DNA from 2 places in the Streptomyces sp. NPDC051561 genome. Region 1 is predicted to be linked to the other one. Evidence: riboswitches for the same ligand, from Rfam matches in the RefSeq annotation. Region 1 holds a riboswitch; the other holds the start of a gene.
The links. Region 1 has a riboswitch for cobalamin ahead of ACIA73_RS05675 (ribonucleoside-diphosphate reductase subunit alpha). Riboswitches for the same ligand answer to the same signal wherever they lie in the genome.
Positions count from the first base shown of each region.

Region 1 (4,824 bases):
ACACCGGCGATGGACGCGATGGTGGCGGTGGGGGCGATGGCGAGCAGCAGCGAGTTGCGCATGCCGGTGCGTGCGATACGGGCGCGGAGGGCTTCCCAGCGCTCCGGCCAGTTGACCTCGACACCGTAGTGGTCGGGGTGCAGTACGCCACGGGCGGTGCGGGTCTTCTCCCAGGCCGGGAGCGGGCCGGAGCGCTCGGCGAGGTCGCAGGACGCCTCGTACGCGGCGAGCATGATCCGCTCGGCGATACGGGTGGAGAGGGCGGCCGCCTCGGGGGAGTCGAACGGCATCTTCAGCTGGAAGAAGACGTCCTGGAGGCCCATCGCGCCGAGGCCCACCGGGCGCCACTTGGAGTTGGAGGTGGCGGCCTGCTCGGTCGGGTAGAAGTTGATGTCCACCACCCGGTCCAGGAAGGTGACGGCGGTGCGGACGGTCTCGTCCAGCCGCTCCCAGTCGATGTCGCGGGTGGCGGGGAGGACGAAGGCGCCCATGTTGACCGAGCCGAGGTTGCAGACGGCGGTCTCGCCGTCGTTGGTCACTTCGAGGATCTCGGTGCAGAGGTTGGAGGAGTGGACCGTGTGGCCCGGCTCCGCCGTCTGGTTGGCGGTGCGGTTGGAGGCGTCCTTGAAGGTCATCCAGCCGTTGCCGGTCTGCGCGAGGGTGCGCATCATGCGGCCGTAGAGCTCCCGGGCGGAAATGGTCCTGCGGGCCAGGCCCGCCGCCTCCGCCTTGCGGTACGCGGCGTCGAACTCGTCGCCCCACAGGTCGACCAGCTCGGGCACGTCGGCGGGGGAGAAGAGGGACCACGGGCCGTCCTGGTCGACCCGGCGCATGAACTCGTCGGGGATCCAGTGCGCGAGGTTCAGGTTGTGCGTACGGCGGGCGTCCTCGCCGGTGTTGTCGCGGAGCTCCAGGAACTCCTCGATGTCCGCGTGCCAGGTCTCCAGGTAGACGGCGGCGGCACCCTTGCGCCGGCCGCCCTGGTTCACGGCGGCCACGGAGGCGTCGAGGGTCTTCAGGAACGGGACGATGCCGTTGGAGTGCCCGTTGGTGCCCCGGATCAGGGAGCCGCGGGCGCGGATGCGGGAGTACGAGAGGCCGATGCCGCCGGCGTGCTTGGAGAGGCGGGCCACCTGGTGGTAGCGGTCGTAGATGGAGTCCAGCTCGTCGACGGGGGAGTCGAGGAGGTAGCAGGACGACATCTGCGGGTGGCGGGTGCCGGAGTTGAAGAGCGTCGGCGAGGACGGGAGGTAGTCCAGCCGGCTCATCAGCCGGTAGAGGGAGGCGACCTCGGCGAGAGCCCGCTCGCTGTCGTCCTGCGCGAGGCCGGAGGCCACCCGCAGCATGAAGTGCTGCGGGGTCTCGACGACCTGGCGGGTGATCGGGTGGCGCAGCAGGTAGCGGCTGTAGACGGTGCGCAGGCCGAAGTACTCGAAGCGGTCGTCGCCCTCCAGGTCGATCAGTGCGTCGAGGGCCGCCGCGTGCTTGCTGACGAAGCCGGCCGTACGGTCCGCGATGAGCCCTTCGCGGTGGCCGACGGCGACGGAGCCGGAGAAGGAGTGCACACCCTGGGTGGCGGCCTCGTCCCGGATCGTACGGGTGAGGAGGCGGGCGGCCAGTCGCGAGTAGGCCGGGTCCTCGGAGATGAGACCTGCGGCGGACTCGGTGGCGAGCTCCCGGAGTTCGGCGGCGTCCGAGCCCGCGTGGCGCCCACGGAGGGCGGCGGCGGCGACCCGGCCGGGGTCGGTGTCGGGCAGGTCGGCGGTCAGGTCGGTCAGGGTGCGCAGGAGGGCGGTGCCGGGGGCGTCCTGCTGGTCCTGGTGGTCCGTACGCTGCTCGGCGATGGCCGGGTCGACTGGCGCGATGGTCACGTGGGGGCTCTCCCTCGCTCGGCGCCGTGCCTGCGGCGGGAGGAAGGGGCGCACGGGCGCACGCCGGCCCGGAAACGGGCGTACGTCGCCTTGCGTCCACTGGCCCTACCGCGAGGCCCGGACGAATCGGTGTCCGGATCGGTCGAACCGGACGGGCTGTCGGCAGGTGCTCGGACTCGGCGTGCGCAAATGTGCACAAGGCATACCGTTGCGGGACAGTTCCGGATTCGCACCGGATTCCCCTGCGGTGACAGCAGCCATGAGCATACATGTGGTGGGTGCTGGGTGATGCACCCACCACATCTTGTGTCGCGCGCCGGGGCTCTTCCCTTGCGGAAGCGGCTCAGAGGGTCATCTTGTACGTCAACAGGCTCAATCCGGGAACCGGTTCCCAGTCCCGTTCCGGGGTGCGCGTGAAGCCGAGGCGCTCATAGATCCGGTGCGCCCCGAGCATGGCGGGCTGGGTCGACATCACCAGTCGTACGACACCCCGCTCGGCCCTCGCTCGCGCGACGCACTCCCGCACCAGGGCCTCGCCGACGCCCCGCCCGCGGGCCCGGTGGGCGACCGCCAGCATCCGGAACTCGGCCTCCCCCGGCCGGCCGATGTCCTGTAGCGGACTGCCCTGGGCGGCGTAGGTGACCGTGCCCAGGAGGGTGTCGTCGGTGTCCACGGCGACCAGCAGGTCGGCCTTGCCTGCGCGGGCCGGGGTGTCGCGCAGGACCAGGAGGTACGGGTCCTCGGCGCCGGCGCCGAGGAGGCCGTCGTCGAGGTAGGCGGATGCGGTGAGGTCGCCGGTTTCGGGGAATTCGGTGGGCCGGGCGGCCCGGATGCGGATGTCCATGGCAGGGAGTGTGCATGGCGACGGCCCGGTGCCCCACCCCGTTTCGAGGGGCGGGACACCGGGCCGTCAACGTGGCGCGGGTACGTAAGGGCCGAGGGGTCAGCAGCAGCGGAACCCCTCGCGGGGGTCGCCCTCGCGGGCGTCCGTGCGGCTGCGCTCGAAGGCGCGGCGGGTCATCACCGGGGCGTCGGGGGAGTGGGTGCGGGCGTGGGCCACATAGTGGTCGTACGCTGCCTCGCCGGTCAACTCGCGGACGTACCAGCGTAGTTGGGAGAAGCGGCGACGTGCACTCAGGGCCATGCTCACACCGTACTCCCGGTCCTGGCCGGGCTGTCCGCGCCGGCGGCGGCCAGTTCCGCCTTCTCCTCCTTGGTGGCGAAGAGGGAGGCCGGGGCGACGATTTCCGACTTGACGTACGGGGTCTCGCTGACCTTGACGCCCCCGGGGTTGCGGATCGCCTTGAGGCAGGCGCGGCAGGCCTCGAAGAGGACGACCACGATGAGGACGGCGAAGAGGATCGAAAGGACACCGTCCACCGTGGAGTTGGTGACGATGGTCTCCATCTGCTCGCGGTTCTTGGCGAGTCCGACCTTGTCGAGGCCCTTGTCGAGCGCGCTCTGGTAGACGTCGCGCTGGGCGAAGAAGCCCACCCGGGGGTCGGCGGAGAAGATCTTCTGCCAGCTGGCGGTGAGGGTCACCGCGACGTCCCAGAGCAGCGGAACGGCCGTCACCCAGGCGTACTTGAGACGTCCCGACTTGATCAGCAGCGTGGTGCAGACCGCGAGCGCGACGGCGGCCAGCAGCTGGTTGGCGATGCCGAAGAGCGGGAAGAGCTGGTTGATGCCGCCCAGCGGGTCGTGCACGCCGACCCAGAGGAAGTAGCCCCAGGCGAAGACCACGATGGCGCTGGCGATCCAGACGCCCGGCTTCCAGCTGACGTTCTTGAACGGCTTGTAGACGTTGCCCAGCATGTCCTGGAGCATGAACCGGCCGACCCGGGTACCCGCGTCCAGCGTCGTCAGAATGAACAGCGCCTCGAACATGATCGCGAAGTGGTACCAGAAGGCCTTGAGCGCGGCGCCGCCGAAGGCCGCCGAGAAGATCTCCGAGAGGCCGAGCGCGAAGGTCGGCGCGCCTCCCGTCCGGTGCAGCAGGCTGGCCTCCTCGACGTCCTTGGCGGCCTGCGCCAACGCGTCGGGAGAGATGGAGAATCCGAGGTTGCCGACCGCCTGTGAGGCGGCCTGCACGGTGTCGCCGACCACACCTGCGGGCGCGTTGACCGCGAAGTACAGACCCGGGTCGATGATGCAGGCGGCTATCAGCGCCATGATCGCGACGAACGACTCGACCAGCATGGAGCCGTAGCCGATCGTGCGGATCTGGGTCTCCTTCTGGATCATCTTCGGGGTGGTCCCCGAGGAGATCAGGGCGTGGAAGCCGGAGAGCGCACCACAGGCGATGGTGATGAAGACGAACGGGAAGAGCGAGCCCGCGAAGACCGGTCCGGTGCCGCTGGTCGCGAACTTGGTGATGCCGTCCATCTTCAGGGTGGGCATCGCGATGAGGACGCCGACGGCCAGCAGACCGATGGTGCCGACCTTCATGAAGGTGGAGAGGTAGTCGCGCGGGGCGAGCAGCAGCCACACCGGCAGTACGGACGCCAGGAATCCGTAGATCACCATGTAGATGACCAGCGTGCCGGGCTCCAGCGTGAAGGTCTCCGCCCAGGAGGACTCGGCGACCCAGCCGCCCGCGATGATCGCGAGCAGCAGCAGGACGACGCCGATCAGCGAGATCTCACTGACCCGGCCGGGCCGCAGCACCCGCAGGTAGATGCCCATGAAGAGGGCGATCGGGATGGTCATCGCGATGGAGAAGACACCCCAGGGCGACTCGGCGAGCGCGTTCACGATGATCAGCGCGAGGACCGCGAGCAGGATGATCATGATGGCGAACACGGCGATCAGCGCGGCCGCGCCGCCGACCACACCGATCTCGTCCCGCGCGATCTGGCCGAGCGAACGGCCGTCCCGGCGGGTGGAGAAGAAGAGGGTCACCATGTCCTGGACGGCGCCCGCGAAGATCACGCCCGCCACGATCCAGAGGGTG
Region 1 is NZ_JBITDM010000002.1:295,309-300,132, reverse strand. It holds gene ACIA73_RS05675 (ribonucleoside-diphosphate reductase subunit alpha) at 1-1,871, opposite strand, end outside; cobalamin riboswitch at 2,015-2,148, opposite strand; gene ACIA73_RS05670 (GNAT family N-acetyltransferase) at 2,215-2,715, opposite strand; gene ACIA73_RS05665 (YbdD/YjiX family protein) at 2,815-3,015, opposite strand; gene ACIA73_RS05660 (carbon starvation CstA family protein) at 3,018-4,824, opposite strand, start outside.

Region 2 (4,824 bases), on a different contig from region 1:
CCCCGCCGAGCACTTCCGCGACACCGTGATGGATCTCGTATCCCGCCACGGCCTCGCCCAGCGCCTCACCCACGGGGCGCGCCAAGGTCTTCTCGCGCGCGAACCGCACCCGCACCGGCAGCAGACCGAGACCGTCCACCGTCCCGGCCCGCGACTCGACCTCGTCCTCGATCCGCTCGCCCAGCAGCTGGAACCCACCACAGATCCCCAGCACCGGCAGCCCCTCGGCGGCCCGCCGCGTCAGCGCCTCGGCGAGCCCCCGTTCCCTCAGCCATTCCAACGCCCGCACCGTGCCCCGGGTTCCCGGCACCACCACCAGGTCCGCGTCCGCCAACTCCTCGGCACGGTCCACGAACCGCACCACCACCCCGGGCTCGGCGGCCAGCGCGTCCACATCGGTGAAGTTCGACATCAGCGGCACCGCGCACACCGCCACCCGCAGCACGTCCTCGCCGACCGGCGGCGCCACCACCGACTCCCGGACCGCGCCCCGCAACGAGACCCGCAGCCCGTCCTCCTCGTCGATGCCGAGCCCGTGCGCGAAGGGCAGCACCCCGTAGGTCCGCCGCCCGGTGAGGCCCTCCAGCATGTCCAGCCCGGGCTCCAGCAGCGACACATCACCCCGGAACTTGTTCACCAGGTACCCGGCGACCAGCCGCTGGTCCTCCCGGGCGAGCAGTGCCGTCGTACCGAAGAACGACGCGAAGACCCCGCCCCGGTCGATGTCCCCGACCACCACCACCGGGAAGTCGGCGGCCCGCGCGATCCCCATGTTCACGATGTCGGTGCGCCGCAGATTGATCTCCGCCGGGCTCCCGGCCCCCTCGCAGATCACCGCGTCGTACTGGCCGCGCAACTCCGCCAGGCACTCGGTGACCGTGCCGAGCAGCGCCTCGCGATGCCCTCCGGCGAACTCCCGCACGCTCCCGGGACTGCCCGCCGTCCCGAAGAAGCCCCGCGCGCTCATCTCGCCCACCGGCCTGCCCAGCAGCACCACCTGGCTGGATCTGTCGCTGCCCGGCTTGAGCAGCACCGGGTTCATCAGCGCCGTCGGCTCCACCCGGGCCGCCTGCGCCTGCATCGCCTGGGCCCGCCCGATCTCCGCCCCCTCCCTCGTCACGAACGAGTTCAGCGACATGTTCTGCGCCTTGAACGGGGCGACCTTCACCCCCTGGCGCACCAGCCACCGGCAGATCCCCGCCGTGACGACGCTCTTGCCCGCGTCCGAGGTGGTCCCCGCGACCAACAGCCCGCCACCGCTCATGACTTCGTTCCCTTCGTACGGCCACGGGCTGCCCGCCCGACGGCCAGACGTCCGGCCGCACACACGGCCAGCGCCAGCAGATTCACCCGGCGCGACAACCGCACCGCACGCTCGATGTCCGCCACCTCGACCGGGCGGCCCGACTCACCGTTGAGCACCGCCCGGTGCTCCACCCGCCCGGCGTACGACAGCGTTCCGCCCAGCCGCACCCCGAGCGCCCCCGCGAACGACGCCTCGACCGGACCCGCGTTGGGGCTCGGATGCGCGGCGGCGTCCGCCCGCCACGCCCGCACCGCACCCCGCGTGTCGTCCCCGGCCAGCACCGCGAGCGCCGCCGTCAGCCGGGCCCCCGGCCACCCCGCCACATCGTCCAGCCGGGCCGAGGCCCACCCGTAGCGCCGGTACCGCGCCGACCTGTGCCCGACCATCGCGTCCAGTGTGTTCACCGCCCGGAACGCCACCAGCCCCGGCACACCCCCGATCGCCCCCCACACCAGCGCGCCCACCACCGCGTCCGAGGTGTTCTCGGCGACCGACTCCACCACCGCACGCGCCATCTGCTGCCCGTCCAGCGACTGCGGGTCCCGCCCGCACAGATGCGGCAGCCGCTCCCGGGCCACCTCCAGGTCACCGGCGGCGAGCGCCCCGCCGAGCGCGTGGGCCTCGCGCCCCAGCGACGTACCCCCGACGACCGACCAGGTGACGGCGGCGGTCAGCGCGACGGAGGCGACGGGTGAACGGCGTACGGCGCGCGCGGCCAGGGCGGCGGCACCGGCGGCGCCACCGGCACAGACGAGGGTGTGCAGTGCGCCCCACCCACGGTGGTCGCGCCACAGGACCCGCTCGACGGCACCGGCGGTCCGTCCGAAAGCGGCGACGGGGTGGCCGTGTCGGGGGTCGCCGAGCAACAGGTCGCCGAGGAGTCCGGCGGTCGCGCCGTACGCGAAGACCTGGGCAGGCAGAACAGCTGAACCGCGTGGACCGCAGCCGGGCATGGCGAAGTGTCCTTAACTCAGGGTCCGCGCCCTGGTTCGACGTGACGAGCGGAGGTGAGTTCCTGGCTTCGTGACGACGGGAAACATCGCACGTGACAGTGGCGGGACCGCGCCGGATTCGCACCGGCTTCCTCTCCATGCCGCCGTATTGGCTCGGGCAGTCCACCACGCCCCGCGAACACCAGTCAACCTGGGGTTGACCTGCGGGAGTGCTCCGCGGCCCGGGGCGCGGGGAGGTGCGGCGACGTCTGCTCCGAATCGACGCTCCGACCGGCCGATACGGGCCGGAAGAGGCCTAGGCGTCACTATTCGGCCTCTCTGGACTGGAACACGACAACCGGAGAGCGGCACGGAACGGCGATGGGCGATTGCCACCGGGATTCGACCCGGTGCGGCCGGTCTCGTCGGCACCCTGCGCCCGTGTGCGGCGCGGCGCTACGGTGCAAAGGTGGGCAGTCGGTGCCTCGGTGAGTCGGCTCTCGTGCAGGAGGAGGTCGGAGTGGCCCATGGGGACCTGCCCGAGTGGCGCTGGTTCAAGAGCAGTTACACCTCCAACGGCGGTGAATGCGTGGAAGTGGCCTATCGCCCCGAGGGGGTGAGAGTGCGCGACTCCCAGCGGCTGGAGGAGGGGGACTTCCTTGTGTCACGACAACCCTGGTGCGGATTTCTCGCAGCGGTCGTGTCAGGGGACATAGGAGGGGAACGATGCCTTCCGCAATGACGCGGAAGGCCGGGAGGCGGGGCTGATGGGGGACCGGGCGCAAGGACGAGTGGCGGGCGAGGGCCGGCAGCCGCTTCCCGGAGTACTGGTCCGGGTGACGTACTGCGCCGTCAGCGGTGCGCTGGTGACGCTGGTGGGCGGCGTGACCTCGTTGCTCGTCGACGAGGCCGGACCGCGCCTGCTGGTGTGGGCCGAGTGTCGCTCTTAGGCGTAGACCTCGCAAAGATGAGAGCCCCGGGGTGCAACGGCGGAGGAGCCGTTGCACCCCGGGGCTCTGTGAGGCCGCCGGGACGTGCGGGGTCAGGCGACGATCAGGTAGATCCCGTACGTCACCGCCGCCGCGCACAGTGCGAAGCAGGCGTACGCGCCGGTGCGCGCCATGGTCGCGGAGCCGCCGGAAGCGGCGGCCGTCTCCTGCTTGGAGAGGCCCACGATGCCGAGGGTGAACAGGCCCACCAGGGCGACGGTGGCCACGAGGCTGACACCGAAGACGGTGCCGAGAGCTGCCCAGTCGATGTTCATGTCGTCGTCTTCCTAGTCCTGGCTGCTCAGACCGAGGCGGCCGGGCGGGCCGGTTCGGCGGAGGTCCCGGTGGGGGAGTGGAGGGTGGCCTTTATGTCGTCGGTGGTCAGGACACCGGCCGGGGGCACGGCAACGGCCGCGATGGCGGTGGTGACGACGCCGGCGGGCTCGTCGGGCGTGCCGGCGCTCCGCGTCGAGTCGAGGTCGTCGGCGGTGACCGGCTTGCGGCGGGACAGCGTCCAGATCACGGCGGAGCCCGCGACCAGCAGGATCGCGGTGGCGGTGACGCCCCACGCGCCCTGCCCGGTGAGGAACTCGGCGGCGGCGGCCACCAGACCGGCGGCCGGCAGCGTCAGACCCCAGGCGACGAACATCCGGGTCGCGGTCGACCAGCGGACCACGCCGCCCTTGCGGCCGAGGCCCGCGCCCATCACGGAGCCGGAGCAGACCTGGGTGGTGGAGAGCGAGAAGCCGAGGTGCGAGGAGGCCAGGATGACGGTCGCGGCGCTGGTCTGGGCGGCGAAGCCCTGCGGCGGCTTGAGGTCGGTGAGGCCGGTGCCCATGGTGCGGATGATGCGCCAGCCGCCGAGGTAGGTGCCGAGCGCGATGGCCACACCGGCCGAGACGATGACCCACATCGGGGGGTTGGCACCCGGGGCGAGCACATTGCCGGTGACCAGGGCCAGGGTGATGACACCCATGGTCTTCTGTGCGTCGTTGGTGCCGTGGGCGAGCGAGACCAGACCGGCGGAGGCGATCTGACCGGCCCGGTAGCCCTTGGCGGTGGACTTCTCGCTGGTCCGGCCCGCCAGCTTGAAGGTGAGCCTGGTGGCGAAGTACGCCGCGATGCCGGCCACGATCGGGGCGGCGATGGCGGGCAGCAGGACCTTGGTGATGACGACGCTGCCGTTCACGCCGGAGGCGCCGGCCGACATCAGGGTGGCGCCGATGAGGCCGCCGAAGAGTGCGTGGGAGGAACTGGACGGCAGGCCGATCAGCCAGGTCAACAGGTTCCAGAGGATCGCGCCGACCAGCGCCGCGAAGATCACTTCCGTGGTGATGCCGCTCTCGTTGATGAGCCCACCGGAGATCGTCTTGGCGACCTCGACGGAGAGAAAAGCACCAATGAGGTTGAGCACGGCGGACATGGCCACCGCCGTCTTGGGCTTGAGTGCGCCGGTCGAGATGGTGGTGGCCATCGCGTTGGCGGTGTCGTGGAAACCGTTCGTGAAGTCGAACACGAGAGCGGTGACGATCACGACTCCGAGGAGCAGCGTGATGTTCTCCATTTACCCAGGCAATCGTTTGAGGTCAGTGGCTGT
Region 2 is NZ_JBITDM010000019.1:81,619-86,442, reverse strand. It holds gene ACIA73_RS31670 (cobyric acid synthase) at 1-1,264, opposite strand, end outside; gene ACIA73_RS31665 (cobalamin biosynthesis protein) at 1,261-2,259, opposite strand; cobalamin riboswitch at 2,295-2,441, opposite strand; gene ACIA73_RS31660 (DUF397 domain-containing protein) at 2,708-2,980, shown strand; gene ACIA73_RS31655 (hypothetical protein) at 3,006-3,188, shown strand; gene ACIA73_RS31650 (hypothetical protein) at 3,281-3,502, opposite strand; gene ACIA73_RS31645 (anion permease) at 3,529-4,791, opposite strand.
Region 2: linked by a shared signal. The riboswitch ahead of ACIA73_RS31665 (cobalamin biosynthesis protein) and the one ahead of ACIA73_RS05675 (ribonucleoside-diphosphate reductase subunit alpha) in region 1 are both predicted to bind cobalamin.